2 regions of the Microbacterium sp. DWRC1-3 genome follow, and region 2 is predicted to be linked to the other one. Evidence: predicted binding sites of a transcription regulator. Region 2 holds the regulator's gene; the other holds the start of a gene.
What was found. The regulator LexA, encoded in region 2, represses DNA repair genes until DNA is damaged. The targets are predictions, from matches to a motif close to TCGAACANNTGTTCGA.
Positions count from the first base shown of each region.

Region 1: the regulator LexA is predicted to act here: its motif matches at 9,823-9,838, upstream of ACP699_RS06015 (DUF222 domain-containing protein).

Region 1 covers NZ_JAFCUS010000001.1:1,255,229-1,270,548, forward strand. Annotated here, with positions in the region: gene ACP699_RS05975 (amidohydrolase) at 1-438, shown strand, start outside; gene ACP699_RS05980 (methyltransferase family protein) at 625-1,614, opposite strand; gene ACP699_RS05985 (alpha/beta fold hydrolase) at 1,686-2,384, opposite strand; gene ACP699_RS05990 (TetR/AcrR family transcriptional regulator) at 2,419-3,006, opposite strand; gene ACP699_RS05995 (ATP-binding cassette domain-containing protein) at 3,054-3,887, opposite strand; gene ACP699_RS06000 (dipeptide/oligopeptide/nickel ABC transporter permease/ATP-binding protein) at 3,884-5,668, opposite strand; gene ACP699_RS06005 (ABC transporter permease) at 5,665-6,606, opposite strand; gene ACP699_RS06010 (ABC transporter substrate-binding protein) at 6,683-8,212, opposite strand; gene ACP699_RS06015 (DUF222 domain-containing protein) at 8,451-9,791, opposite strand; gene ACP699_RS06020 (DUF4259 domain-containing protein) at 9,934-10,314, shown strand; gene ACP699_RS06025 (aldo/keto reductase) at 10,321-11,283, opposite strand; gene ACP699_RS06030 (SDR family NAD(P)-dependent oxidoreductase) at 11,382-12,116, shown strand; gene ACP699_RS06035 (zinc-binding dehydrogenase) at 12,138-13,250, shown strand; gene ACP699_RS06040 (aldo/keto reductase) at 13,259-14,218, shown strand; gene ACP699_RS06045 (alpha/beta hydrolase) at 14,251-15,249, shown strand; gene ACP699_RS06050 (alpha/beta hydrolase) at 15,246-15,320, shown strand, end outside.
Region 2 covers NZ_JAFCUS010000002.1:967,505-982,824, forward strand. Annotated here, with positions in the region: gene ACP699_RS17325 (DUF2510 domain-containing protein) at 1-999, opposite strand, end outside; gene ACP699_RS17330 (DUF2510 domain-containing protein) at 1,198-2,259, opposite strand; gene ftsE (cell division ATP-binding protein FtsE) at 2,443-3,537, shown strand; gene ftsX (permease-like cell division protein FtsX) at 3,534-4,448, shown strand; gene smpB (SsrA-binding protein SmpB) at 4,512-4,988, shown strand; gene ACP699_RS17350 (S9 family peptidase) at 4,999-6,879, opposite strand; gene lexA (transcriptional repressor LexA) at 7,008-7,694, opposite strand; gene ACP699_RS17360 (LysM peptidoglycan-binding domain-containing protein) at 7,984-8,352, shown strand; gene ACP699_RS17365 (histidinol-phosphate transaminase) at 8,419-9,504, shown strand; gene hisB (imidazoleglycerol-phosphate dehydratase HisB) at 9,501-10,118, shown strand; gene hisH (imidazole glycerol phosphate synthase subunit HisH) at 10,115-10,750, shown strand; gene priA (bifunctional 1-(5-phosphoribosyl)-5-((5-phosphoribosylamino)methylideneamino)imidazole-4-carboxamide isomerase/phosphoribosylanthranilate isomerase PriA) at 10,854-11,600, shown strand; gene ACP699_RS17385 (SseB family protein) at 11,584-12,381, shown strand; gene ACP699_RS17390 (hypothetical protein) at 12,404-12,817, shown strand; gene ACP699_RS17395 (DUF1844 domain-containing protein) at 12,818-13,216, opposite strand; gene infC (translation initiation factor IF-3) at 13,472-14,095, shown strand; gene rpmI (50S ribosomal protein L35) at 14,169-14,363, shown strand; gene rplT (50S ribosomal protein L20) at 14,398-14,784, shown strand; gene ACP699_RS17415 (DUF2809 domain-containing protein) at 14,793-15,245, opposite strand; gene ACP699_RS17420 (TrmH family RNA methyltransferase) at 15,303-15,320, shown strand, end outside.

The DNA of each region.
Region 1 (15,320 bases), on a different contig from region 2:
ATCGGTGCGGGGTTCGCCGTGCAGCCGCTGATCGCGGCGCACACGCACTCCTGGGCAGCGGTGCAGCTCGGAGAGGCCCGGCTCGCCACCGCCTGGCCGCTCGCCGAGATGCTGACCTCCGACGCCCTGACCACGGTCACCAGCGACTCCCCCATCGCCAGCCCGGATTGGCGACTCGGGCTCGATGCCTCCCTCGCCCTCCTCACCGCTGCAGGGATCGCCGACGACGCGCAGAGCAGGAACCGGCTGCTGCGGTCCATGACCGTCGAGGCCGCCCGACAGGACGGCGCCTCCGCGTGGAAGGGGTCGCTGGAGGTCGGCAGGGTCGCCGATCTCACGGTGCTCGATGAGGACCCGCTGACCCCCGGCCGCGACTTCGCGACGATCGGGGTCGCCCGCACGATCGTCGACGGGCGCACGGTCTTCACCCGCGACTGACCGGCCCACCCGCGACCAACCGCCCCGCGGCCAACCGCCCCGCGGCCGACCGGCCTGCCCACACCTCGCCGAGGGGTCGCACACGAAAACGGCGGGCGGCATGCTCTCACATGCCGCCCGCCTCTGATCCCCCTCGGACCAGTCGTGTGCCCCGGCACCGGATCGCGTCCGATGCCGGGGCGAGTCTCACACCGCGGTCGCCACGAGCACCCGCGGGCTGCCGGGCAGGGCCACCTTGTCGCGCACCGACCACCCGGCGTCGGCGAGCCATCCGCGCACCTCCGCCTCGGGGTACACGACGGTGCCGTCGATCACCAGGTACTCCCCCGCGTGCAGCGCGTCGAGGCCGCGCTGCTCCGCATCCTCGTCCAGGAAGAAGTCGAGCACGGTCAGGGTCGCCCCCTCGACGGCAGCCGCGCGCAGGTTGCGGAAGATCTGCGCGTTCTCCTGCGCGGAGAAGCGGTGGATGACGTGGTTGGCGAACACCACGTCGTACTCGCCTTCCGGTGCGGTGGTCGCGGTGCCACCGACCTCGACCGCGGCACGATCGTGCATCCCGGCGGCCGCCACCGCCTCGACGATGCCGTCTTCGAAGCCGGGGGCGTAGAGGAAGGTCGTCCGCAACGCGGGGTTCTTCGCCATGACCGACAGCGCGAACTCGGCGGAGAGCCCACCGAAGTCGAGTGCCCTGGTCGCGCCTTCGAGGTCGACGAGACGACCGAACTCCTGCGCGTGCAGGCGGTTGTACGTCATGACGCCCGCCATGAAGGTCGCCCAGCGGGCGTCGTCCATCTGCAGATCGCCCGGCTCGGTGGTGTCGACCGTGTGCGCGAACTGCAGCCAGTGCGGGTAGCTGATCTCGTCGAGGAAGGTGAGGAACGGCGCGAGGTCGATCGCTGCCTCCTCGCCGACGAGGTACGCGGCGGCGGCGTCGGCGAGCTCATAGCGCCCCGCGGCGCGGATCAGCAGACCCTTCGCGGCCATGGCGTCGGCCAGCAGCGCCGCGATGCGCTCGCTGACCCCGCACCGCTCGGCGATCTCGCCCGCCGTGTCGGCCCCGTCGGCCACCGCGGCGAACAGCCCGATCCGGCTGGCCTGGAAGAGCTGCTTGGAGGCCATGTAGCCGGTGGCGATGTCGAGGATCCGCGCCGCATCGGCGGTGGGAATGTCAGTCATGAACGAGCCTTTCAATTTGTCTACAAATGTTGGAAATAAAAGTCATGAAAGAGCCGGCCGCGAGAGGGGGCTCACGCCGCGAGGAACTCCTGCGCAGCCCTGCGGAACTCCGCTGTGTGCAGGGCCGAGAGATGATCGCCCGGCACGCGCCGCGCTCGCGCATCGGGGAGCATCGCGGCGAGATCATCGATCCCCGCCGCCATCTCGTCGTCCGCCCCGCCGAGCAGCAGGACGGGCACGGCGGGCGCGCTGTGGCCGGGGACGAAGGGCTCCGCCGCCAGGCCCTCGATCAGCGAGAGCAGGTCGGCAGGACGATTTCCGGGCATCGACACCATCTGGACGATCATGCCCGTGAGCGGGTCCCGGGGCGAGCGGGCGCCCGCGAGAGCCGCTCGAGCCGCCGGAAGATCGACGAACGCGAAGGGCTCCCCCGCGCTGAGTCCACCGAGCACCAGCCGTCGGACCGCGACACCGGGGTGGTGGGCCAGGTCCCACGCGAGCCGTGCCCCGAGCGAGTAGCCGACCAGGTCGACCTCTTCCGCACCGATGGACGATGCGATGGTGTCGAGCACGACCGATGTCGTCGCGGAGCCGAGCGCGACACTGTCGCCGTGCGCCGGCAGATCGATCACCATACGCGGGCGCTCTCCGAGCACACCCTCCCACTCCCGATCCGGCCAGTCCACGGAACCCCGCGAGGCGAGGCCGTGCAGGAACGCGACAGGACGCCCCTGGCCGGGGCGGTGGGTGACGGACAGGGACACGGTCATGAGACGCCTTTCTCTCGAATGCGGCGCCTCGCGATCAGCGCAGTCGCGCCAGGAACTGCTGGATGTAGTCCTGATAGTCGGCGATGCGCTCGCCCTCGGGATACATGAGGTTGATCACGGTCGCCCCCACGGCGACCGAGATGAACTCGTTCGCGAGTGCCGCGTAGTCCTGATCGCGGATGGCGCCCGCATCGCGCGCCGCCTCCATCCGCTCGACGAGCATCGCGTGCCACCGCCCGAGGTGCGTGCGGTACAGCTCCGTGAGCTGATCGTTCGACATCGCGTACTCCCACAGCGCGAGGAGCACCCGCCCGCTCGCGATCTCGCCGACGCTGCTGGGCAGCGTGCCCTCGAGCACCTGCTGCAGCATCCGCTCGGGCGTCGCACCCTCGGAGATCGACTGCTGGAGCCAGGTGTCGTGCTCGAGCAGCACCGTCTCGAACGTGGCGGCGACGATGCTCTCCTTCCCGGGGAAGTAGTGCTTCAGCGCTCCGTTCGCGAATCCGGCCTCGGCCGCGATGCTGCGCATCGTCGCCGCCTCGAACCCGCCCTTCAGGATGATGCTCTTGGCCACGTCGACGATGTCCCGTCGACGCTGGTCGTGGTCGATGATCTTCGGCATGACGTCCTTCCGGCCGATTCTGCTGCGTGGAGTGTTCCGGCCTGGAGCTACCGTACCGCCGCATCGCGCACCTCCCGCAGAGCGAGCCACTGGGCACGGCGCTCGCGTTGCGCAGCCGGATCGGCGACGGGCGATGCCAGACGGAGCCGCTCGGAGTACGGATGCTGCGGAGCGCGGGTGACCTGCTCCCCGGCACCGACTTCGACGAGTTCGCCGCGATACATCACGGCCACCCGATGGCAGACTCTGCGCACGACGCCGAGGTCGTGCGAGACGAACAGGTAGGCCACGCCGGTGTCGCGCTGCAGCTCGATGAACAGATCGAGGATCGTCGCCTGGGTCGTGAGGTCGAGCGCGCTCACGGGCTCGTCGCACACGACCAGGCGCGGGCCGCGCACCAGCGCACGGGCGATGGCCACTCGCTGCCTCTGCCCACCGGAGAACTCGCTCGGATAGCGATCCATGGCCGCCGACGGGAGGCGCACGCGATCGAGCATCTCCCGCACCTTCGTCTCGGCGGCCCTGGCGCCGATCCCCGTCGTGAGAAGGGGCTCGGCGAGGATGTCTCCGATCGTCATCGCCGGATTCAGCGAGCCGTAGGGGTCCTGGAACACGACCTGCACGTCGTCGGCGAGCGCTCGGCGCGCGCGATGGCTCAGACGGCTGATCTCCTGCCCGTCGAAGCGGATGCTGCCGGCGGTGACCGGAGCCAGCCCGAGGATGGCCTTGCCGAGCGTGGACTTGCCCGATCCCGACTCCCCGACCAGGCCGAGGCACTCCCCCGGTGCGATGTCGAGAGAGACGCCGCGCAGGGCGCGGAACGCCCGCCGTCCGCGGCCGTACTCCACGACGAGGTCGTTCACTTCGAGGAGGGGGCTCATGCGGGGACTCCCGTCGTGGTGCGGTCGAGTTCGTCTCGGCCGACGGCGTCGTCGAGCGAGGCGGCGATGAGCTCCCTCGTGTACGGCTCGGCCGGGGAGGCGAACAGGGCGTCGACGGGACCGGACTCCACGATGTCGCCGCTGCGCATCACGATCACGCGGTCGCAGATGTCGGCCACGACGCCGAAGTTGTGCGTGACGATGAGAAGGGCCATGCCGTACTCCGCCTGCAGCTCGCGCAGCAGCTCGAGCACCTCGGCCTGCACCGTGACATCGAGCGCCGTGGTGGGTTCGTCGGCCACGAGGAGTGAGGGCTTGCCGGCGATGGCACCGGCGATCAGCACGCGCTGCGCCATCCCCCCGGACACCTGGTGCGGGTAGCTGCGCATCACCCGGTCCGGGTCGGTGAGGCCGACGCGCACGAGCATCGCGCGTGCGCGCTCCTTCGCGGCCGACCTGCTCAGCCCCTGTGTGCGGCGCAGCGGTTCGATGAGCTGATGACCGATCGTGTACGACGGATCGAGGTTGCTCATCGGCTCCTGCGGCACGTAGCCGATCGTCCGCCCGAGCAGGGCCCGGCGCTGCTTCGGGGTCGACGATGTGACATCGACCCCGCCCACCCAGATGGCGTCGGCGGTGGCGCGCCCCGTCGCGGGGAGGAGATCGAGCACGGAGAACACGGTCTGCGACTTGCCGGATCCCGATTCGCCGACGATGCCGACCACCTCGCCCGGCGCGACGTCGAGGGTCACGCCGTGCACGACCTCCGTCTCCTCGGTCGGCGTGGCGTGCACGACGCGGAGGTTCTCGACCCGCAGCGCGGACCCCTCCGCCGAGTGGTGAGCGCTGCCGGTCGGAGCACTGACGGGCATCGCTGCGACCTCATCGCGCTTTCGCCGGGCGACCCGGGGCGTCCGCACCTGCACGAGCTCTGCGAGGGTCGACCCCATGATCGCGAGCACGGCGATCGTGAGTCCGAGCGCGGCCGACGGCCACAGCAGCATGAGCGGGTACGTGAGCATGAGTCGGAAGCCCTCGAGCATCATGGCGCCCCAGCTCGGGACGTTCGAGTCGCCGATGCCGAGGAACTGGAGCCCTGCCTGCATGCCCATCGCGATCCCGGCGGTCAGGGCCGTCTGGATGATGACGGGCGGGTACACGGCCGTGATCACGTGGCGGAAGATGATCCGCCCGTCTGACAGACCGGAGACGCGCGCCGCGTCGATGTAGGGCTCGCCGCGCACGGCGAGCGTCTGCGAGCGGGCGATGCGGAAGTAGCCCGGCACCATGAAGACACCCACCGTGGCCATCAGCAGTTCGAAGTTGTTGCGGGAGCCGGCGGCGACGACGAGCAGGATGATCATGCCGGGGATCGACTGGAGCGCATCGCTGATCCAGGTGGCGGCCCTGTCGAACGCTCCCCCGAAGTAGCCGGCGGCGACGCCGGCCGGCACGCCGATCACGAGTGCGGTCACGATCGTGATGAGCGCGCCCCAGAGCGTGGTGCGGGTGCCGTAGATGAGGCGGCTGAGGATGTCCCGACCGGTGGAGTCGCCACCCAGCAGATGCTCCGGCCCCGGCGCGGCCTTGGCGGCGGACAGATCGACGAAGTTCGGATCCATCGGCGCGAGCAGCGGCGCGAAGATGCCGACGAGCACGATGAGGACGAAGATCGCGAGCGGGATGTAGCCGCCGGGGTGGCGGAGGAAGCGCCGGAACAGGCTCGATCGGCGCTTCTGTGCTGCCCGATCGAAGGCGACGCGGATGTCTGTCGTGGTCATGCGACGCGCACCTTCGGGTTGATCCAGCCGAGCACGAGGTCGAGCAGGAGGTTGATGAGGACGACGAAGACGACGGAGATGACCGTGATGCCGAGGAGCATCGGGATGTCGCCGTTCTGCGAGGACTGGTTGGTGAGCTGGCCGAGACCGGGGAGGCTGAAGATCTGCTCGACCACGATCGCGCCGGAGAGGAGTCCGACGAACATCAGCGCGATCACCGTGAGCGTCGCGGGTGAGGCGTTGCGGAGGATGTGCAGGTTCACGCGGGCGGTCGAGAGTCCCCGGCTGCGCAGCGTGCGCACCCAGTCCTGCCTGCTCTGCGCGATGACGGCGTTGCGCAGCTGCTCCGCGACGGCGACGATGCCGCCCAGCGCCAGCGAGATCGCCGGGAGGGTGATGGAGCGCAGCCACCCATCGACGGACTGCGTCGGGGGCACGTAGCCCACTGCGGGGAACCACTTCAGCTGCACCGCGAGCCACATCACCAGCACGAGGCTGACCCAGAAGCCGGGGAGCGCGAACAGCACGACGGAGATGCCCTTGATGACGCGGTCGAACCAGGTGCCGGGGCGCAGACCCGTGATCATGCCGAAGGCGATGCCGACCACCGCGGTAATGAGCGTCGCGAAGGTCACGACCGAGAGGGTCACCGGGACCTTGATCGCGAGCTGCGCGCTGACCGGCTGGAAGTTGCGCCAGGAGACGCCGAAGTCGAGCAGCGCGGCATGCGACAGCCAGTCCCAGAACTGCACCAGGAGCGGACGGTCGAGGCCGATCTTCTCGGCCAGCGCCGCCTGTTGCGCAGGACTCGCCGTCGTACCGAGGAGCGATGCGGTCGGGTCGCTGATGGCGAGGTGCGCCAGGAAGAAGGTGCCGATCGAGACCGCGACGAGCAGGAGGATGCCGGACAGCACCCGCTTCGCCGTGAACACAAGCATGGAAACCTCTCGGGGGTGGAGGGGTCGGAGGGGGAGGATGCCGGGGCGGCCGACGTCGCGGCCGCCCCGACGGGCGTCAGCCCTGGGTGATGTAGCGCAGGGTGGGGAACATCATCCCGACGATGGGCTGCAGCTGGATGCCGGAGGCCGTGTAGTAGATGTTGTTCGCCTGGTACCAGACAGACCACCACGCCTGGTCGACGAGCGCCTTGTTGAGCTCCTCGACGGCGTCGGTCTGCGCCTCGCCGCGTTCCGTCTGCACCTTCTCGACGAGCGGGGCGATGACCTCGTTCTGGGCGTAGTCGGGTGCGGGGTTGAACCACTGCACGCTGGTCACCTGGCGCGCGACCGTCGCCACGTCGTTGCCGTCCATCGCGAGGAACGAGATGAACATCGGGTAGTTCGGCGCGTTGAGCTGGTAGTCCGGCATCTGCATGTTGTCCCAGGTGACCTTCACGCCGAGCTCGGTGAGCGCCTGCTCGGCCGAGGGCTTCCACATCTCGAAGATCGGCGACATCGGCATGGAGATCTCGAAGCCGTCGGCGTAGCCCGCGTCGGCCAGCAGCTTCTTGGCCTTGTCCATGTTGTGGGCGTAGGTCTCGTTGAGGGCGGGATCGTTGATCGTGCCGCCGTCCGGGAAGACCTGGTTGGTGGCGACGCCGGCACCGCTGCCGACGGCGGCGAGGATCGCGGCACCGTCGAACGCGTAGTTCAGCGCCTGCCGGACCTCGAGCTTGCCGAGGGGCTCGCTCTTGGCTCCGGTGTGATCGGTGATGACGAGTCCCGCCCAGCCGGAGACGCGCTCCGCGGTGTTCCAGCCCTGCTGCTTCGCCTGCTCGAGGTTGGCGACGTCGCCGTACTGCACATTGATCTGGCCGCTGAGCATGGCGTTGTGCCGCGCTGTCGCATCGGTGATCGGGAAGATCGCGAGGTCGGTGAACGGGTAGGCCTCGGCGTCCCAGTGGTCGGTGGTCTTGGTGAAGTGGTACTCCGCGCCGGCGATGCTGGTGTCGCCGTCGAGGACGTAGGGTCCGGAGCCGATGGGCTCGCTGCCGAGGGTTCCCGCCTCGATCGCTGCCGGAGAGACCACGTAGCTGCGGCCCAGCCCCATGAAGTAGAGGATCGTGTCGTCGCGCTGGGTGAGGAGGATGCGAACCGTGTCGTCGTCGACCTTCTCGAAGGCGGAGACGTTCAGATAGGCCTCTCCGGAGCGCGCGCCCTGCTTGAGGTAGTCGAGGCTCGTGATCACGGCGTCGACGTCGACCGGGGTGCCGTCGCTGAACACGGCGTCGGTACGGATGTCGAGGTCGATGCTGAGGTCGTCGTCGGCGACGGTCCATTCGGTCGCGAGGGAAGGGACCGGCTTGCCGTCCGCGTCCAGAGCGATCAGGGCATCGTAGACGGCGGAGAGGTAGGGGCCGTCGAAGCCGATGTCGGCGAGCGAGGGATCCCACGACGTGACGTCGAGGAAGTTGCCGATGTTGAGGGCGTCGGGGCCGTCGGCAGCACTGCCGTCGGACGGGGAGGGTGTTGCGCCTGCGCTGCAGCTGGTGAGCGCGAGGGTCGCGGCCACGGCTGCGGCGAGCGCGAGGGGCATTCGTTTCATGGTTCCTTCTCTCGGGTGCAAGGGTGGTGAAGAAGGCTCGGAGTGCCGCTGACCGGAGACCGGATCCGGCGTCACCTCGATGTGTCGCGCTGGTTAGTCTACATGCGTGGAAAAAGAGCGCAAGAGCCTTTCGCTTCCCTGGCGGCCCCGCTCATGCCCCGGCGCGCACCGGGCTTGTCCGAGCGTGCAGGCATGGTGGAGCGCCGGTCGCCGGCGAGACGCGCAGGCGGCAGCGCGTTCAGGCAGCGATGTCGAAGCGCGCCCTGCCACCCAGGCGCGGAGCCCGCGCAGGGTCGACCGTGGCCGGTGGGAGGAACCACACCCTGCCTCGGCTCCCACCGCCATCGATACGGATATCCCACCCGTTGTCATGGATCCGATGGTGGCAGGTCTCGCACAGCAGCACGCCGTTCGAGAGATCCGTCGGACCGTGATCTCGACTCCACCATCGGATGTGATGCGCTTTCGTCATCTCGGGCGGCAGCGCACACATGGCGCATCCACCATCCCGCTCGACCAACGCCAACCGTTGCGAGCGCGTGAACAGGCGCTTCTCCCGACCCCAATCGAGCACTTCGCTCGCCGCACCGAGCACGCAGGGGATCACTCCCCCGCCTGCGGCCATCCGCCGCGCCGCGCCGATACTGACCGGCTGTTCGATTCCGTCGATCTCAGCGGAACCGGCGCCGGCTTCCAGGTCGTCGAGGCTCATCCGCACCACGACGGTCGCACCCGCCAACGGCACCCGGGCGTCGCACTCGAGAACGTGGCCCGCGAACACGGAGAGAGCGTCGGCCTGGATCATCGGCACGGTGCGACGATCGGCGTCCGGCGCGTCCGGCGCGGCCGCGTTCTTTCGCGCGGCGAACGCGGCGGTCACGTAGCCGCGGATGGCCGTCACGACAGGAGCGGCGGTCTCGGCGTCGAGGACGGCGTTCAGATGCACCATCCCGTCGCGCTCATGAATGGTCAAAGCTCGGCGGGAACGCTGCTCCTCCAGGCGCGGCTCCACCCCATCCGGGTCCAGCCACGCCTCGGCCCTCACGACCAGCTTGCGCACGTCGTCGAGAGCGAGCCCGACCGCCTTCTCCACCAGCAGAGACTCCGCCTCGGCGACCCGCACCGGGCCCGCCGAGACGCGACACCGATCCAGCAGGGCGATGATCGCGGCAGCCACCTGAGCACTCAGCGCGCCGGACCCGAGCGCCTCACGCACTCTCGGATACTTCGCCGGCAGAGGCGCCCCGAGGAGATCCTCGCGCGGCGCGACCGCCTCTCCGACCTTCACCAGCCGGGTCGCATCGCCACGCGAGACGCCGACGGTCGCCGCGATCAACGTCGCCGGATTCCGGTAGCCCTGCTGCTTCGCGAGACCCTCCGCACCCAACTCGGGACGAGACTCGCGCGAGATGCATGCCGCGACCTCGATGTGCACCGCATCCAGCCGCCGCTGCAGCAGCCCGATGGATGCGCTCACGGCGATCAGCTGCTCTCGCGACAGCTCACCGGATCCATCGGCGTCGGCCCATGCCGCATCGAGGCGGGACATCGCCTCGTGCAACTCGACCAGCTTCGACATGATTCGATTTTACCGAATCACCTCTCGACATTCGAACTTATCTTCGAACAAATGCCGGCATTCTGCCGCTGACCCTCCGCCCGACACCACGCTCACATGGTTCACTGGGTCCGACCGCAACAGCCGACAGGAAGAGGAAGACATGGGCACGTGGGGACCGGGAAACTTCGACGACGACACGGTCGCCGACGCACTGAGCGAGATCACCGACGAGCTCATCGCGAAGATCACCGAGGTGTTCGCCGATGAGGAGGACGACACCGAGCTGCAGCCGGACGAATGGGGCGGAGCCATGGCTCCCGCGTGGTTGGAGATCCTCACCGACATCGGGTCCGCGGGGCGAGTGGGTGCCACGTTCCCGTCGAGCAGCACGCTCGAGGGCTGGCGAGACCGGTACATCCGGGTCTGGGACGACTACATCGACGAGCTCGAACCGGACGAGGACTACCGCACCGACCGACGCCAGGTCATCGTCTCGACGTTCGAGCGTGCCGTAGCCCTCGCTCACGAGCGCGAGGCGTAGCCGACCTCACCACACACCGTCGGCGCGCACGTCACGGTCGACCCAGCACCCGGCGAGCGCCGCACGCACCTCGGGGCCATGCGCGAGCGCCAGCGCGAGTGCCGCATGGTTCTGCTCCAGCTGCGCGAGCCGGGAGGCACCGAACAGCACGTTCGCGGTCGCGGGGTTCGAGAGGCAGAAGGCGATGCCCAGTGCTGCCGGGGTGACCCCGAATCCGGCGGCCACCCGCGCGACCTCGGGGTAGATCGCGGCGATCTGCTCACGGATCCCTCCGACATCCGCGCCGATCTTCCGCTCGGGCAGCCGGCCGGTGGCGAGGATCCCTCCCTCGAAGACGTCGGACGCCTGCAGGGTGAGCACGCCCGCATCGAACAACGCCCCGTACGCCTCCCCCTCGGCCATCGACCGACGCGCGATGCCGTATTTCAGCTGTGCGAACGCCGGTGCGACAGCCCCCTGCGTCTCCGCCTCTTCGAGAGCCTCCCTGGTGTGGGCGATCTGCCAGTTGTTGATGCCCCAGCTGTCGACGAGGCCTTCCGAGATCAGCGCGTTCACCTCGACGACGAGGCGCGGCATGTCGGGCGCCTCCCCGTAGTCGCCGACCACCACCGTGTCGAAGCGTTCGAGGCCGGCCCGCCCGAGCGACTCGACGAGCTGTCGGCGAAATCCCTGGTTCGGCCAGTCCCACAGCCACAGCTTGCCGCACAGGGTGATGTCGTCGCGATCGACGCCGCTCGCCCGCAGCGCCTCGCCGAACAGGATGTCGGTCCTCGAGTTCTCGGCATGCGGACCCATGTTGTAGTACGCGATGTCGAAGAGTCCGGCGTCGAGCTCCGTGGCTCTCCGGATCAGCGCGACCGCCTCATCCTTCGACATCCGGTCCCAGGTGTTCCACGACCCCAATGCCAGCGGAGGCACCGGCACCCCTCCACCCTGCAGTGCCGTGCGGGGATATGTCGATTCGGGCATGAAGGCTCCTTCGTCTTCTCTGACACAGGGTTGTTTTTTCTATGTTTGTAGAATATAACGGAGTCACCCCGTCGCAGCACCCGTCAGTGAGGACGAACATGACCGCATCCCCCCGCCGCATCCTCGTCACCGGTGGAGCCTCAGGCCTCGGCAGAGGCATCGCCGCCGCGTTCGCACGGGCCGGGGATGAGGTGTTCATCGGCGACGTGAACGCGGAAGCCGTGCAGAGCGTCGCGAACGAGCTCGGCGCCACGGCCGTGCACCTCGACATCTCCGACGAAGCCTCCGTGCAGTCGGCGGCCGATCGACTCTCCGCCGCGGGCGGACTCGACGTGCTGGTGAACAACGCCGGCGTCGTCGCGGGCGGCGGCACCCTGCAGGAGGTGCCCGTCGAGGCCGTCGATGCCGCCCTGCGCGTCAACGTCCGCGGCACCTTCCTCATGCTCCGCACGTTCGGCGCCCTGCTCGCGGCGACCGGCGGCGGCTCGATCGTCAACATCTCCTCGATCGGCGCCCGCCAGCCCACCCCGGGTCTGGGCCACTACGAAGCCACCAAGGCGGCGGTCGATGCCCTCACCCGCACGGCCGCCATCGAACTCGCCGGATCGGGGATCCGCGTCAACGCCGTCGCCCCCGGTCCCGTGCTCACTCCCCTGACCGCCGACTTCGCGTCGAACCCCGATGCCCGTGCGGCCTGGGAGTCGCGCATCCCGCTCGGCTCGATCGCCGAGGTCGACCAGGTCACCCCGCTCGTGCTGTTCCTCGCGAGCGACGCCGCAAGCCACATCACCGGGGTCTGCGTCGCCGTCGACGGCGGACAGCTCCTGGTCTGACCGTTCCCCGGAGACGACACCATGACCCGCACCGCAGAACTGCCCACCACGACCCGCGCCGCCGTCCTCACCGCCCACGGCGAGCCCCTGACCCTGCAGGAGCTGCCGCTCCCCGCCGAGATCGAACCCGGTGCCGCCCTGGTGCGCATCACCTGCACGACCCTGTGCGGCACCGATATCGAGATCTGGGAGGGGAAGATGACCTTCCCCGGCATGCTCCCCATGGTGCTCGGCCACGAGATGGTCGGCGAGATCGTCGCCACCGGCCCCGACACCCGTGACGCCCTCGGCCGCACCCTCTCCCCCGGCGACCGCATCGGCTGGTCGGAATCGACCTGTGGCGAATGCCACGGCTGCGTCGTGCTGCGCGAACCGGTGGCGTGCGCCCACCGCGGTTACGGCTTCCTCCAGCGCGCGGACGTGCACCCCTTCGCCACCGCGGGTCTCTCCGCCTACGCCTACGTCACTCCGGGCGCCGCGAAACTGCTGCTCCCCTCCGCTGTCAAGGACACGTGGGCGTCGATGGCGGGATGCGCCGCCAAGACCGTGCTCCGCGCGTTCGAGCGTGCCGGACGCATCCGCCCGGGATCGAGCGTCGTGATCCAGGGCTCCGGGGCCCTGGGCATCTTCGCCACCGCCGTCGCGAAGATCGCCGGCGCCGGCCAGGTGATCACCGTCGGAGCACCGTCCGCGCGCCTGGAGCTGGCCGGGCGCTTCGGCGCAGACGTCGTCGTCGACTTCCGCGACGGTCCCGTGGTCGACCAGGTCCTGGAGCTGACGAACGGACGCGGCGCCGACCACGTCTTCGACTTCGCCGGGGCCCCAGGGGTGGGACCGGACGCCGTCGGGATGGCCGCCCAGCGCGGCACGATCGCGATCGTCGGTTCGACCGGACCGGCAGGAGACGGATTCGCCCTCAGCACGATCATGGGCAAGGAGCTCACTGTCGTGGGATCCCTCAACGGCGACATCTCCGACTACGCCAGGGCCGTCGACTTCTTCGCGGCGTTCGCCGACCGCTTCCCGTGGGATGACCTCTTCAGCGCCCCCGTCGGCCTCGCGGAGGCCTCGGCGAAGATCGCCCGCATGCACCATCTCGATGAGGTCAAGGCCGTCATCGACCCGAGTCTGTGAGGACGACCATGACCACTCCCCTTCCGCGCCGTGAGATCGGGCGCAGCGGCCTGCACTCCTCGCTGTTCTCGCTCGGCTCCTGGCACACCTATGACCGGATGGACTTCGCCGACGCGGTGGCCATGCTCCGCGAGGCCGTGGATCGCGGCGTGAACCTCTTCGATGTCGGGGTCTACTCCGCACCGGGTGCCCCACCGGTGTTCACCGACGTGATCTTCTCGGCCATGGTGCGCGCGGCGGGCCTCGACCGTGAGGAGTGGCTGCTGTCGTCGAAGCTCTGGCTCGAGACGTTCGACGCGGAGGGCTTTCGCCCCCAGCTCGACAACGCCCTGATGCGCGTGGGCGTCGAGCACGCCGACCTCGTGATCCTGGGAGACCTGCGCCGTGACGACCTGGATCTGCGCGACCTCGTGCTCGATCTCGCACGCCTGACCGATGCCGGGATCATCCGTGCCTGGGGAGTGAACAACTGGTCGGCATCGAGCATCCAGGCACTGATCGACATCGCGACGGACGAAGACGTGCCCGGCCCGCAGATCGCGCAGCTGAAGTACAGCGTCTCGCGACGTGCCATCCCGGACGGAGCGCCCTTCGCCGGCCTGTGGGAGCAGGGATTGACGTTGCAGGCCTCGGACTGCCTCGAAGGCGGCATCCTGGCGGGCAAGGTGAACGGCGACCGCCAGATCGGTCGCGACCCCGGCGACATCCGCGGGCGTATCCTCGCCGATGTCCCGGCGTTCGCGGCACTCGCGGATTCGCTCGACGCGTCTCCGGCGCAGCTCGGCATCGCCTTCACCCTCACGCACCCGGCGCTCACGACGACGCTGTTCGGGGCGTCGAGCGTCGCCCAGCTGCGCGCGAACCTCGCGGCCGTCGACCTGGTCGATCGTGTCGGCGTCGCAGAACTGCGTCGACTGGTCGCACCGTTCTGGGCGGACCGCGGCATCGTCGACCCCGAAGGCCCCTGAACCGCCCCGCCACCGCTCGCACAAGGAGTTCCATGACCGCCACCGCCGCCGGACGTCCCACCGTCACCCCCGTGCCCTTCGATCCCGAGGTGCAGGCCGTGCTGGATGAGATCGCGAAGGATCCTCAGCCGCCCCTGACCCGCGACGCGCTGCCGCGCGAGGGCGCCGACCGGATGTTCCCCGACAACGACACCGTCATCGCCGGCCGTGACATCGAGTGGGAGGACCGCGTGATCCCCGGCCCTGCCGGGGCTCCCGACATCGAGATCACGATCTTCCGGCCGACCGGAACCCGCGCCGAGGTGCTTCCCGGCTTCATCAACATCCACGGCGGCGGGATGATCGTCGGTCACCGCTCATGGGAGACCGGGCGCGTGGTCGACATCGTCGCGCAGCACCGCGTGGTGGCCGTGAACGTCGAGTACCGTCTCGCCCCTGAAGACCCCTACCCCGCCGGAGTGGAGGACTGCTACGCCGCCTTCGTCTGGGTGCATGCGCACGCGAACGATCTCGGCATCGATCCTGCGGGCATCGTCGTCGGGGGCGGGAGTGCTGGGGGCGGACTCACCGCCGCCGTCGCGCTGATGGCACGCGACCGACGGGGCCCGGCGATGGCGGGACAGCTGCTGCTGTGCCCGATGATCGACAACACCAACACCACGGTGTCGAGCCGGCAGTACGACGGCATCGGCACGTGGCAGCGGGAGCTGAACCTGCTCGCGTGGTCGTGCGTGCTCGGCGACGATCTCGCCTTCAGCCCCGAGGCACCCGCGCATGCCGCCCCCTCCCGCGCGGCCGACCTCTCGGGCCTGCCGCCCGCCTTCATCGAGGTCGGAGAGGCCGAGGCCTTCCGCGACGAGGACACCGAGTACGCCCTGCGCATCTGGGCCACCGGCGGACAGGCCGAGCTGCACGTGTGGGGCGGCGGCGCGCACGGCTTCGACATGTACATGCCCGATGCCGAGATCTCCCGCGCCGCCCTCGCCGCGCGCGCCTCCTGGCTGCGACGGATCTGGCGGGCCGCCCGATGACCGCCCACCCACCGGTCCCCTACGATCCCGAGCTCGTCGCCGGTCTCGCGGCCTTCGTCGACATGGTCGAG
Region 2 (15,320 bases):
CGATGCGTGGTTCCAGGATGACTTCGTCGGCTGGTAGTAGTAGAAATCGAGCTCGGAGACGTCGTAGGAGACGCCGACGTACGACTCGAACGCCGCGAGGCAGCCGTCCGACGCCGTGACGCCCAGGGCGTCGTCCCCGGGGAACTCGCCGTCTTCGACGTCGAAGATGAGGTAGATCTCGTCGGTGTGGGGCTGCTCGCACGGCACGACGGGTAGATCGAAGATCACGTCGTCGTCGGTGTATTCGACCAGCGGGAGGCAGTCGCCGACCTCGAGCTCCTCGAAGGGGACCATCTCCGCACCCTCGATGGTGGAGGGATCCTCGCGTCCGGTGGAGGAATCGCCGTCGGACGACGGGCGATCGCCGGGAGCGGCGAACGGACTGTCGCCGTTCTCCGTGATCGACGACGTCGCCAGCACGAGGAAAGAGACCGCGGCGGCGAGCACCGCGCCGACGACGGCTACGACCAGTCCGGTGATGCCAGGCCACTTCCGTCCGCGCAGGAAGAGCGAGATCAGCGACATCACGAAGCCCACGGCGAGCAGCGCCCAACCCGCGATCGCGATCACCGGGAAGCAGGCGCAGACGACGCCGATGACCACGGCGACAAGTCCGATGATCCCCACCACCGGCACTCCGGTCGCGGGCTGCGGAGACGGTGCGACCGGCCACGACGCCGCCTGGTATCCGCCGTATGCCGGATACGTCATACCGGCAGGGGACGTGGTCGCAGCGGGCGCGGGCATCTGGCCCGCGAGCGTGTACGGCGGGACGAAGGGTGCCGGTTCGGCGTCGGCGGGCGGGGTGATGGGTGCGGCCGGCACAGGAGCCTCCGGCACCCGTTCGGAAGCCGTCGGCTCCTGCACTGTCGGTTCAGACGCTGTCGACTCGTCGCTAGGCGCCGGCCTCCCCGTGACGACATGCTCGGTCCACTGCAGACCGTCCCACCACCGTCGGTTCCCGGAGCCGTCGTCGTACCAGCCGGCAGGTGTTGTCATCAGGCTTCCCCGTGTGTCTTTCTCGGTCGGCGAATGCGTGGTGAGGTCATTCTCGCTACGCCGGCCGATCCTCAGCGGTGTGGCCGTCATGACGACGGTAGCGGCGCTGGGCGCCCTGTGTCGAATGACAGGACGACCGCGCGAAGAAGGCCTCAGGAGCGCGATGCTCCTGAGGCCTTCGACGTCACTCTGCGGTGGTCAGGGCGTGAAGCACGCGGCGACCGCGTCCGTGTCCCCGAGCACCTCGGCGAAGCCGTACAGGGCATCGGTGTCGGTCAGCGCGCCATCGCTCTCGGCGATCGTGCGCAGCGTCGCGTTGTCGAGGTCGGAGGCGACGAACAGGTCCGCGAGGCAGGAGATCTGAGGCTCGGTGTATCCCTCGGCTCCGGTGGAAGCGAGGATCGCCGTGAGTCCCTGAGCCACTTCGGGAGCGGTCGGGCGAACGCCGGCATCGGTTCCCTCGGTGCCGTCGGTTCCTTCGGTCTCGCTCGGCGCGGTCGCCTCGATCGACGGAGAAGAGGTGGGCATCCTGTCGATCTCTTCGCTCACTCCCTGCGCGAAGGCGAAGAGGTAGACGAACGACATCACGATGCCGATGATCGTCCCGACGACCGCGAGGATGAGCCCCGTGATGCCCGGCCACTTCTTCCCCTTGAGGAAGACCGAGACGAGGGAGACGATGAACCCGGCGGCGAGCAGGAAGAAGCCGATGAAGCCGATCACCGGGATGAAGACCAGGATCGTGCCGAGCGCCGCGAGCCCGAGTCCGACGAGTCCGAGGACCGACACCTTCTTCGGCTCCTCGGGACCGGGCTGCCCGTATGCGGCGGCGGCGGGGTAGCCCGTCGTGCTGCCGAGGTAGGTCGGCGCGGCGCCCGGGTAGGAATCCGACGACGGCGCGGCTGCGCCGACCGGGTAGGCGGGAGCCGCAGGGGCGGAGTATGCGCCGAGGTCGTCGCTGAGCGGGGTCGTCGCCGCCGTCGCCCCGGGAGCATCATTCACATCCTGAGCGGTGAGACCTGCGGAAGCCGTCTGCGACGGATCCGGCGACTCGGGGGAGATCGGCGTCTCGTCGGACGGACGGACGACGGTGTCATCGATCGATGGGGTCTCGGCGACCTGCTCCTCGACGACGACCTGCTCCTCGGAGACGGCCGGGGCATCGGTGGTCTCCGGGGCGAAGTGCTCGGTCCACTGCTGGCCGTCCCACCAGCGCTGTCGACCGGATCCGTCGTCGTACCATCCTGCGGGCGTAGTCATGGGTCCCCCTTGAAAGAATTCGGCGGCCACTTCCTGCAGCCGACATCTTCATGTATAGCAGTGGCAGGCGACGTGGAAGTGGGTCGTGGATGGGGAGCAATCCCCATCCGGTCGGAGGACGGAAGCGTCGTGCGGGGTGTCGCTCGCGGCCAGGGGAGAGCCCGCGCTTAGGCTCGTAGCGCCATGATTCGGTTCGAGAACGTCACGAAACGCTACCGCGGGACGTCGAAGCCCGCCCTCTCCGGTGTCGACTTCGAAGTGCAGCGCGGGGAGTTCGTCTTCCTCGTCGGCGCCTCGGGCTCCGGCAAATCCTCCTGTCTGCGCCTGATCCTGCGCGAAGACGTCCCGACGACGGGGCGGGTCGCTGTGCTCGGCAGAGACCTGCGGGCGCTCGCCAACCGCAAGGTGCCGTATTTCCGCCGCCACATCGGGTCGGTCTTCCAGGACTTCCGACTTCTGCCGTCGAAGACCGTCTACCAGAACGTCGCCTTCACGCTTCAGGTGACGGGTTCGTCGCGCGGCTTCATCCAGCAGGCTGTTCCGGAGGCCTTGGCGCTCGTGGGTCTCGACGGCAAGCAGAAGCGGATGCCGCACGAGCTCTCCGGCGGCGAGCAGCAGCGCGTCGCGATCGCGCGCGCTCTGGTCAATCGTCCTCAGGTGCTGCTCGCCGACGAGCCGACCGGAAACCTCGACCCCGCCACCTCGGTCGACATCATGCAGCTGCTCGCCCGCATCAATGCCGGCGGCACCACCGTGCTGATGGCCACCCACGAAGCCGGATTCGTCGACCAGATGCAGCGCCGCGTGATCGAGCTGAGTGACGGCGAGATGGTTCGCGATGAGGTGCACGGCGGGTACGGCGACACCTCCAACATCCCGCGCCTCGTCCCGGAGGAGGTGCGTGGGGCCGCGGCAGCGGCCGCGCTCACCGCCGTGCAGGAAGTACAGCGTCAGACCGCAGACCTCTCCATGGTGCGTGCCGCCCTGGCGGAGGAGCTCAGCACGCAGCGCAAGGCCGCGGCCGCGGTCGACCGCGACGGGGAGACCGTGGTTCCCCCGGCCCCGCGCACGGTCGAGCCCCCCGAGCCCGCACGTTCGCAGGCCGCTGATTCTGCCGCGAACGTCGTGGAGCCTCCCGCCGCCGTCGAACCTCCGGCGGTCATCCGCCCGCGAACACACCCCATCACGCTGCCGACGGTCGACGTCGCCGAGCTCGGAGTCGCCGATCGCCTCGGCCTCTCCGATGAAGACGACGAGGAAGTGGGCCCGACCTCATGAGAATCGGACTCATCCTGACCGAAGCCCTGGGCGGGCTCCGGCGGAACATCTCGATGGTGATCTCCGTCGTGCTCGTCACCTTCGTCTCCCTGACGTTCGTGGGTGCGGCGATCCTGATGCAGGGACAGATCGGCGTCATGCGCGGCTACTGGGCCGAACGCGCCCAGGTCGCGGTGTACATGTGCTCGGCGGTCTCGGAATCCGAGACCTGCCTCGACGGCGCCGCGAGCGAGGAGCAGGTCGCCGCCGTCCGTGCACAGCTCGAGGGCGACGCGCTCAAGCCGCTCATCAGCTCGATGACGTTCGACACCAAGGAAGAGACCTACGCCAAGCTCGTCGATCAGCTCGGCGCCGACCAGGCGAGCGTACTCACGCCCGACCAAGCCTTCGAGGTGTTCTTCGTCACCATGAAGGACCCGGGCCAGTCGCAGGTGCTCGCCGAGGCGTTCAGCGGACAGGCCGGTGTGGAGCAGGTCAAGGATCAGCTCCAATACCTCGAGCCGTTGTTCTCCGCGTTGACCGTCGCGACATACATCGCGGTGGGCATCGCTGTCCTCATGCTCATCGCGGCCACCCTGCTGATCGGAACCACCATCCGGCTGTCGGCGTATGCCCGACGCAAGGAGATCGGCATCATGCGCCTGGTCGGAGCGTCCAACCGCTTCATCCAGACACCGTTCGTCCTCGAAGGCGTGTTCGCGGCCTTCCTCGGCTCCGCCCTGGCCAGCGCCGCGGTCGTGGCCGGCGTGCACTTCGGAGTGAACGGCTACCTTCGGGGCCGGGTTCCGTTCATCACGACATGGGTGACGATGCAGGATGCCGCGCTCGTGGTTCCCGTGCTGATCGGCATCGGTGTCATCCTCGCCGCGCTCTCGGCCGGCTTCGCGATCCGACGCTGGCTGCGTACCTGATAGCCTGAAAGGCTGCTCGGTCGGATCGATCGATCGAGCTCATCACGGCAACAGGAGAGCATCATGCCCAGGGAACGCGGAGAGAAGGTCATCGCGACCAATCGTCGCGCACGTCACGACTACACCATCGAGAAGTCGTACGAAGCGGGGATGGTGCTCACCGGCACCGAGGTCAAGTCACTGCGTCAGGGACGCGCCAACCTCAGCGACGGCTACGCGTTCGTCAAGGGGAACGAGGTCTTCCTCGACTCCGTGCACATCCCCGAGTACTCGCAGGGGCACTGGACCAACCACTCGGCCAAGCGCATCCGCAAGCTCCTGCTGCACCGCGAGGAGATCGCCAAGATCGCGCACGCGGTGTCAGCAGGCGGATACACACTGATCCCGTTGAAGCTCTACTTCTCGGACGGTCGCGCCAAGGTCGAGATCGCTCTCGCGAAGGGCAAGCGCGAATACGACAAGCGCCAGACCCTGCGCGAGCGTCAGGACACCCGCGAGGCCGACCGCGCCATGCGGCTGCGCAACCGCGTAGGGGAGTAGTCCCCGGCCCTCACAGGCGCGGCTCGAACCCGAAGACGCGGCCGAGGAACCTCAGCTCCCGTTCGAGGGCGTCGACGATCGTCTCCGCGCTGCGGAAGCCGTGCCCCTCGGCGGGGTACAGGACGTACTCGTGGTCGATGCCGCGGGTCGCGAGCGCATCGCGGATCGCCTCGGACTGCGACGGCGGAACCACGCGGTCTTCCCCACCCTGCAGGAGCAGCACGGGCACATCGATGCGATCGGTGTGGGTGAGCGGCGAACGCTCGATGTACAGATGCTCGTACTCGGGGAGCGGTCCGACCAGGCCGTCGATGTACGACGCCTCGAAGTCATGCGTCTCCGCCACCAGCATGCGCAGGTCGGCCACGCCGTAGCGGCTGATCCCGGCGGCGAAGGCACCACCGCGGACCAGCGCCGACAGCACGGTCCAGCCACCTGCCGAACCGCCGCGGATCGCGATGCGGGCGGGGTCGGCGAGTCCGGCGTCGGCGAGTCCGCGGGCGGCCGCGATCACGTCATCGACGTCGACCACGCCCCACTGGCCGTCGAGACGCTCGCGGTAGGCGCGGCCGTAGCCGGTGGATCCTCCGTAGTTCACGTCGAGCACGCCGATGCCCCGGCTCGTGTAGAAGGCGATCGCCGCGGACGCCGCGCCGGTGACGTGCGCCGTCGGTCCGCCGTGCACCAGCACGACGTAGGGTGCGCGCTCATCGTCGGGCGCCGACGTGTCGGGGTTGGCCGGAGGATAGGCGAATGCGTGCACCGCGCCGCGGGGACCCTCGATCTCGATCGGGATGGACGCGGGCATCCACTCCGGATCGACCGGCTCGCCGCCGCGCACGGCGATGAACTCGCCGGATTCGATGTCGACGCACCACAGGCCCGCCGTCGCCCGAGAGCCGTTGCCGGAGAGGAGCACCCTGGTGCCGTCGACGGCATCGATGCTCACGTGGCCGTCACCGGGGAGGTCGATCACGCTCACGCCGCCGTCGGCATCGATCACGACGACCTCGTCGCGGCCGTTCGTACGGACGGCGACGATGCGGCCGTCGTCGAGCGGCTGGTACCAGCGGTTGCCGAGCACCCACAGCCCGTAGCCGGTGTCGGCATCGACAGGAGCGCCGGCAGGGGCGAACGGTCGCGCCGGCCCGGTGGGAGTCACCCCGTCGAGTGTGATGCGCTGCAGAGCCCAGCGACCGTCGGGATCGTCGGCGAAGACTAGTTCCGCGTCGCTGAGCCACTCGGGCTGCAGCGCCGCCCGCGAGGGGATCGTGTGCGGCGTCCCGCCGGGGACCTCTGCGACCTGAACGTGCGCGTCCTCCCACGGCATCCGTCCTCGCTCCCAGCCGACCCATGCTGCGCGGGTGCCGTCGGGAGAGAGGGCGGGGTGGGCGAAGAAGCCGTCTCCCTGCACGATCACCCTGATCGCGGACGGGTCTTCGGCGGCGGATCCATCGAGCGGGATCTCGACGACCGAGCGGATGTGCGGCGTGGTCGAGAGGTCTTCGCGCACGGCCAGCAGGCGGCCGTTCTGCACGCGCAGACCGCCGTGCGAGGGGCCCGGGGCGGTAAGGGCGACGGGTTCGGCTCCGACGCTCAGGCGGCGCACCCGCTGGTCTCCTGCGTCGACGAAGAACAGCGTGCCGTGCTCATCGGCTGTCCAGGCGCCTCCGCCGTACTCGTGCACGCGAGAGCGCGCGCTCCAGGGGGCGGGGAGGATCTCGGAGCCGGAAGAACTCCGCACCGTCACGCGTCCCTTCTCGGCGGGTACCGACTCACCCCACCAGATCTCCGCACCGACGAAGCGGGCTCCGTCGATGCGCGGAGAGGAGGCCGCGACGGAGGCCGCGGAGAAGGGCGAGGGCCAGGAACCGTAGGGGGACGACGACATGCTTCGAGCCTAGGCGTCGAAGGCGGACGCCTGTGCGTCAGGACGGGAGCATCGCGGTCTTGATCCGTCGCCCGACGACACGAAGCCCCTCCCGGCTCCCGGGAGGGGCTTCATCGTGCCGTCTCGTCTCAGACCGCGCGCAGTACTGCCACGATCTTGCCGAGGATCACGGACTCATCACCGAGGATGGGCTCGAACGCGGAGTTGCGGGGGAGCAGCCAGGTGTGGCCGTCGCGGCGACGCAGCACCTTCACGGTGGCCTCGCCGTCGAGCATCGCTGCCACGATCTCGCCGTTCTCGGCGCTGTTCTGGGAGCGGACGACGACCCAGTCGCCGTCGCAGATGGCGGCATCGATCATCGACTCGCCGGAGACCTTGAGCATGAAGAGGTCGCCCTTGCCCACCAGCTGGCGGGGGAGGGGGAAGATCTCCTCGACCTGCTGGTCGGCGGTGATCGGCACGCCGGCTGCGATGCGCCCGACGAGGGGGACGAGCGCGGCGTCTCCGACCGGGGTCGCCACGTCGGCGGGGCTCTCGGTGCTGGTGCCAGGCAGATCGATGAGCACTTCCATGGCTCTCGTCTTCCCGGGGTCGCGGCGCAGATAGCCGCTGAGCTCGAGCTGTCCGAGCTGGTGGGTGACGCTGGAGAGGGACTTGAGGCCGACGGCGTCGCCGATCTCGCGCATGCTCGGGGGGTAGCCGTGGTGCGCGATCGAGTTCTGGATGACCTCGAGGATCGCCATCTGCTTCGGGCTGAGGCTCTTCCGGCGGCGCGTGCGCGGTGCCTCCGACTCGGGGGCAGAGTTCTCGCTCATGGTGCTCCTTCAGTGCGTGATCCGACGTCCCTCTTCGAATGTCGGAGGCCCGTGGTGGGGTGTCCTTATCGAAACCGTATCCGAGAATCGGGCCGATCTGGAAGATCTGTTCGAGCGTGTCGGCCTAATCGTCGGTGGGGTTTCGAAGAATACTTGACAGATGTTCGAACTCGAAGATATCTTCGGTACGTAGCTTCGCATTCACGGCTCCCGGCCGAGGCGGGAATGCGAACGCTACGCCAACTTCCCCGGTGGCTTCACGGCTCCGGGACAGGCTAAGGAGCACCACATGAGCAGCATCAGCTTCAGCACCGCAGCAGTCATTCCGGCGTCGACCCGTCCTTCGACGCGACTCCGACTGACGACGCGTGGCCGCGCCGTGCTGCTGGCCTTCGCCTCTGTGCCGCTCGCGGTCGGCATCGCGTTCGCCGCGCTCAGCGGTGGCAGTGCGATCGCCTCGGGCGCAGACGCCGCGGCCGTCAGCGTCGAGACCGTCACGGTCATGCCGGGCGACACGCTCTGGTCGATCGCGACCGGCGTCGCCCCCGACGCCGACCCGCGCGACGTGATCGGTGAGATCAGCCGGATGAACCTGCTGCGTGGCGGCGAGCTCCAGATCGGTCAGACACTGGCCATCCCGGCCCAGTACGTGAACTGATCCTGCCGCAGCGTCGCGGCAGCAACTTTGCGTCATCGACTCGGGGCGCCGCTTAACATGGGAAGGGTGACCCTCTCCCTCAACGATCTCCCGCTACGTGATGATCTTCGCGGACTGACGCCGTACGGCGCTCCGCAGGCGCCCCTTCCGATCGCGCTCAACGTGAACGAGAACACACATCCGATCCCGGATGAAGTGGCCAGCGACATCCTCGACGACATCGCCGTGGCGATCCGCGACGTCAACCGCTACCCCGACCGGGAGTTCAGCACCCTTCGTGAGTCGTTCGCCGAGTATCTGGGGCACGGGCTCACCCCCGAACAAATCTGGGCGGGCAACGGGTCCAACGAAGTGCTCCAGCACATCCTGCAGGCGTTCGGCGGGCCGGGGCGCACGGCGTTCGGCTTCGCACCCACGTACTCGATGTACCCGTTGATCGCCCAGGGGACCGGGGCGCGGTGGATCGCCGGCACCAGGCAGCCCGACTACACGATCACGCCGGAGGAGGCCGCCGAGCAGGTGCGGGCCGCCGACCCGGACGTGGTGATCCTCTGCTCGCCCAACAACCCCACCGGCACGCCGCTGGGGCTCGACGTCGTCGAAGCCGTCTACGACGCGGCTCGGGGCATCGTGATCGTCGACGAGGCCTACCAGGAGTTCGCTCCCCGCGACGCGGTGTCCGCATTGACGTTGCTCGAAGGGCGTCCGCGACTCGCCGTCTCGCGCACGATGAGCAAGGCGTTCGCGTTCGCGGGCGCTCGCGTCGGCTATCTCGCGGCGGATCCGGCCTTCATCGACGCGCTGCGGCTGGTGCGTCTGCCCTATCACCTGAGCGCCCTCACCCAGGCAGCGGCCATCGCGGCACTGCGCAACGCCGACGTCATGCTCGGGATGGTCGAGGAGATCGTCGAACAGCGCGACAGGATCACGGCCACCCTCGAGGCGCTCGGCTATCAGCCGCACGAGACGTGGTCGAACTTCGTGCTGTTCGGCGGAGTCGCCGACCCGAAGGCGACGTGGCAGCAGCTCTACGACCGCGGCGTGCTCGTGCGCGACGTCGGCATCCCCGGCCACCTGAGGGTGAGTGCCGGAACCGAGGCCGAGACCACCGCGTTCCTCGACGCCCTGGCCTCGATAGGATCGGCTTCATGAGCACCCCCGCACTGACCCCGCGCACAGCGAGCCGCGTGCGCAGCACGTCGGAGTCCACCGTCGAGCTCGAGCTGAATCTCGACGGCACCGGTGCGAGTCGCATCGACACGTCGGTACCGTTCTTCGACCACATGCTCACCGCGTTCGCCAAGCACTCGCTCACCGACCTGACCGTGCGCGCGTCCGGCGACACGCACATCGACGCGCACCACACTGTCGAAGACGTCTCGATCGTGCTCGGCCAGGCGATTCTCGAGGCCCTCGGCGACAAGTCCGGCATCTCCCGCTACGGTGACGCGCTCGTTCCGCTCGACGAGGCGCTCGCTCAGGCCGTCGTCGACATCTCCGGTCGCCCCTACCTCGTGCACACGGGTGAGCCCGCCGGGTTCGAGCACCACCTCATCGGCGGGCACTTCACGGGCTCGCTCGTGCGTCACTCGTTCGAGGCCATCACGTTCAACGCGGCTCTGACGGTGCACGTGCGCGTGCTCGGCGGACGCGACCCTCATCACATCGCCGAGGCGGAGTTCAAGGCGTTCGCCCGTGCGTTCCGTCAGGCCAAGGCGCTGGACCCTCTCGTCGACGGCGTCCCCTCCACCAAGGGTGCGCTGTGAGCGCAGCACCTCGCATCGCGGTGTTCGACTACGAGTCGGGCAACGTCCATTCGGCGGTCAAGGCGCTCGTGGCCGCCGGTGCGGATGCCGTGCTGACACGCGACCGCGCCACCGCTCTCGAGGCCGACGGTCTCGTCGTGCCCGGTGTCGGTGCCTTCCAGGCCGTGCGTGATGCCCTGCGCGCCCATGGCGGAGACGAGATCATCGATCGTCGTCTGGCCGGCGGTCGCCCCGTGCTCGGGATCTGCGTCGGGATGCAGGTGCTGTTCGAGCACGGCGTCGAGCGCGGCCACGACACCGAGGGCCTCGGCGAATGGCCGGGGGCCGTCACCCAGCTCAACGCACCGGTGCTTCCGCACATGGGTTGGAACACGGTCGAGCCGGGTACCGACAGCGTGCTGTTCCGAGGCATCGAGCAGGAGCGCTTCTACTTCGTGCACTCCTATGCCGCGCAGTCCTGGGAGCTCGACGTCATCCCGCCGTTCCCCGAGCCCGTCCTCACCTGGACGACCTACGGGGATCCTTTCCTCGCCGCGGTCGAGAACGGCCCGCTCTCAGCGACGCAGTTCCACCCGGAGAAGTCCGGCGAGGCCGGCATCCAGCTGCTGCGCAACTGGGTCCAGAGCCTCTGACGACGCCGGCAGGCGTCATCCGTTTTGTTCCCCGCCGTCCGGCGGACTACCCTCGGTTCTCGTGCCCGCACCGGGCCGAAGAGCTTCCCGATCCAAGGACCCCATGAACGACTTCGCGCAGTCCCCCTCGCTCACGCTCCTTCCCGCGGTCGATGTCGCCGGGGGCAAGGCCGTCCGCCTGACCCAGGGCGAGGCCGGCACCGAGACCAGCTACGGCGACCCGTTGGATGCAGCGGGGGAGTGGGCCGCGCAGGGTGCGAAGTGGATCCACCTCGTCGACCTCGACGCCGCATTCGGCCGCGGCAGCAATGCGCCGATCCTGCGCAAGGTCATCAAGCAGTTCAAGGGCGTGAACATCGAGCTCTCGGGCGGTATCCGCGACGACGCGACGCTGGAGGCGGCTCTGGAGAGCGGCGCCACCCGGATCAATCTGGGCACCGCGGCGCTGGAGAACCCGGAGTGGGCTGCCGACGTGATCGGTCGTTACGGCGAGGCCATCGCAGTCGGCCTCGATGTGCGGGGCACGACTCTCGCCGCCCGCGGATGGACCAAGGAGGGCGGTGACCTCTGGGAGGTGCTCGAGCGACTCGAGGACGCCGGCTGCAGCCGGTACGTCGTCACCGACGTCACGAAGGACGGCACGCTCCGCGGCCCGAACCTCGAACTGCTGCGTGAGGTCACCTCGCGCACCCCGAAGCCGGTCGTCGCATCCGGTGGGATCTCGAGCCTCGACGACATCGCCGCGCTCCGTGAGCTCGTGCCGCTGGGCGTCGAGGGAGCGATCGTCGGCAAGGCACTCTACGCCGGCGCGTTCACGCTGGCTGAGGCACTGGATGTCGCAGGAGACTGACGCGCACGCCTGCGGGCCCGAGTCGCACAACCACGGCGATTCGGCCGGCGTCCCCTGGGAGGGGCGCAGCTTCGAGTCGAACCCGCACGCGGGGGACGACGGCTCCGCAGACCCCGCTCTCCTGGCCGCGATCCTTCGCTTCCGTGCGGGACAGGGCAGCCAGGCTGAGGTGGTCGACGCCTTCCGGGGTGCGCGGGTGCTGGTGCCGCTCATCGCGGAGAAGGGCGACGAGGGCGTCGCGCCGAACGGACTCACCGTCGACAAGACGCAGGAGCTGTCCATCGTGACGGTGGCGGCTCCCGACGGACGCCGCGTGCAGCCGGTCTTCTCCTCCGTCCAGGCCATGCAGGCCTGGGATCCGACCGCGCGACCGATTCCGGTCGAGGCGGTCCGCGCCGCGTTGGCGGCCTCCGCGGAAGACACCGACCTGATCGTGCTCGACCCGACCTCCGAGACCGAGTTCGTCATCCGGCGCCCCGCGGTGTGGGCGATCGCTCAGGAGCACCGCTGGGAGCCGAGCTTCCTCTCCACCGAGGTGTTCACCGCGCTCCAGGAGAGCGTGGCGCACGAACTGGCCGTGATCGACGTGGCGGTGGCCGCGGGCGATCCCGACGCACGGCTCCGGGGCCCTGAGCTGATCGTGATCCTCGAGCTCGTCGACGGTCTGGAGCGTGAGGTGCTCGACGCCGTGCTCTCTCGCCTCGCTCAGCGCTGGGCGTCCGACGACCGCATCGCCGTGCTCGCGGATTCGCTCACGGTGAAGCTCCGCCGCAGCGCCTGACCGCTTTCGCTACGATCGGGGCATGTTCCGCGGTCTGATGCGAGTCCTCGCCGTGGTCGCGCTCCTGTGTGGTGCCGCGACCGGCACTACGGGCTGTTTCACCGCGTGCCCGGCAATCGGCTACATCAACGGGGCGGTCGTCGACGTGAGCGCATTCCCCGCGGTCGCGGCCGTCCAGTTCTGCGTGGACGCGGAGTGCTCACCGGCGCCGGGGGAGGACGAGACCTCCTCGACCAACATGTTCTCCACGTTCCGTCAGGACGACGGGACGTGGAGCCTCATGGTCGACATGTCCACGCCGGAAGACGTCGACATCCGTCTCTTCGACGCGCAGGGAACCCTCATCCACGAGGCTGAAGAGGCGATTGCCTGGACCCACACCGGAGGCGCCTGCCCCGGCCCCTCCACCGCGGAACCCCTGATCCTGCAGCCCTGACTAGTTGACCGGACCGGTCCACTTCTCGCCCGGTCCCTTGCCGATCGGGTCGGGAATCGTCGATGCCTCGCGGAAGGCGAGCTGCAGCGAACGAAGACCGTCACGCAGCGAGCGGGCGTGCATGTCACTGATCTCGGGAGCGCCGGCGGTGATGAGGCCGGCGAGAGCGTTGATGAGCTTGCGCGCCTCGTCGAGGTCGATCTGCGCCGCGGCGTCGGGATCGTCGGCGAGTCCGAGCTTGACGGCTGCGGCGCTCATGAGGTGCACGGCGGCGGTGGTGATCACCTCGACAGCGGGTACATCGGCGATGTCTCGGGTGGCCGACGATGCGGCCTCCTCCTGCCGTGCCCAGCGCTCTTCGCGCTCACGTGCAGCCTCGTCCGGTGCCTGGTTCGTCACTTCGCCTTGCTTTCTGTTAGACTTTGGCGGGCTCCGGAGCGTCATGCTCCGGATCGAAAGAGGATTCACTTCCCACCCGCGCTTGCCGTTCAAGGCTACCGGGTCTTGCACTCCACCGGCTCCGTTCGCAAGACGGACCCGGCAGGTAGGGTGCGGAGCCGGCGTCTGAATGCCGGTGGGCGGGGACGATTCCGATTTCGCCCGTGATGCAGACAGCATCGCGGTGGCCGAATCACATCGTCTAAGGAGTTCCGCATCAGCGATCCCCGTACCAATGAGCGCATCCGCGTCCCCGAGGTCCGCCTCGTCGGCCCCGCGGGTGAGCAGATCGGCGTTGTCCGCATCGAGGCCGCGCTGCGCCTCGCGCAGGAAGCCGATCTCGACCTCGTCGAGGTCGCCCCCAACTCGAAGCCGCCCGTCGTCAAGATCATGGACTACGGCAAGTTCAAGTACGAGGCCGCCCAGAAGGAAAAGGAAGCTCGCCGCAACCAGGCGAACACGATCCTCAAGGAAGTCCGTTTCCGTCTGAAGATCGAGGCGCACGACTACACGACCAAGCTCAAGCGCGCCGAGGGCTTCCTCAAGGCCGGCGACAAGGTCAAGGCCATGATCCTGTTCCGCGGTCGCGAGCAGTCGCGTCCCGAGCAGGGCGTCCGCCTGCTGCGCAAGTTCGCCGAAGACGTCGCCGAGTTCGGCACCGTCGAGTCGAACCCGACCATCGACGGTCGCAACATGGTGATGGTCGTGGCTCCGCTCAAGAGCAAGTCCGAGGCGAAGCAGGAGCAGAACGCCGTGCGCGATGCTCAGCGTGCCGACAAGAAGCAGGCGGCGCGCGACGCGAAGAGCGATTCGCCCGCAGCCGCAGCTCCGGCGGAGTGATCCCCGCCCCCAGAACTCCCGCACCGCGGGTTGACACCGTCGCCTGAGAAGGCGCCATACGAAGGAAGAGAAGATGCCGAAGCAGAAGACCCACTCGGGTGCTAAGAAGCGCTTCAAGATCACCGGCAGCGGAAAGCTGAAGAAGCAGCAGGCCGGGATGCGCCACAACCTCGAGCACAAGTCGAGCCGTCGCACCCGTCGTCTGAACCAGGACCAGGTGCTGTCGAAGGCTGACACCAAGGTCGCGAAGAAGCTTCTCGGTCGCTGACGCGCACCGAACGCACGAATAGGAACACAGGAAAATGGCAAGAGTCAAGCGGGCAGTAAACGCCCACAAGAAGCGCCGGGTCATCCTCGAGCGCGCCTCCGGTTACCGCGGACAGCGTTCGCGCCTGTACCGGAAGGCCAAAGAGCAGGTCATCCACTCGCTGGTCTACTCGTACCGTGACCGTCGCAAGCGCAAGGGCGACTTCCGTCGTCTGTGGATCCAGCGCATCAACGCTGCGGCTCGCCAGAACGGCATGACGTACAACCGCTTCATCCAGGGCCTCGGCCTCGCGGGTGTCACCGTCGACCGTCGCATGCTCGCCGACCTCGCGGTCAACGACGCGGCGACCTTCACGACGCTGGTCGAGACGGCGAAGAAGGCTCTGCCCTCCGACGTCAACGCACCGAAGTCGGCTGCGTAAGCATCTCTTCACACAGGGCGCTCTCCTTCGGGAGGGCGCCCTGTGGCGTTCGTCGGCCCGGAACCGGCGTATGCGCGGGTGACGACCACGTCGACGAGGGCCGCCACGGCGACCGCGCCGGCGTACACCGCGAGGTCGCGGACATCGAAGCCCGAGCCGAGGACGAGACGGATCGGCGGGAACAGGGCTGCCCACTCGCGGGGAAGCCCGGTGAGCTGGAGAAGTTCGACGGCGGCGCAGAACACGAATGCCACGACCGCGATCGCGGGACGAGGGCGGCGTGGGGCGAGGAACGCGACGAGCACGTAGATGAGCACGGCGTACAGGGCATCGCCCACGATGTCGCCGATCATCCCGCTCACACCGAGGTGAACGACGAGACCGATCCCTACCGTGACGGCGGCAACGACGGCGAGGGTGATCCGTCGGCGGGTGCTGTTCACCGTGGGGCTGTCGCTCATCCCGGCACCCTATCCCGATGGTGCGGGAACCAGTCGCGCGTTCTCTAGACTGTGATCGTGCTGGAGAACCCCCGT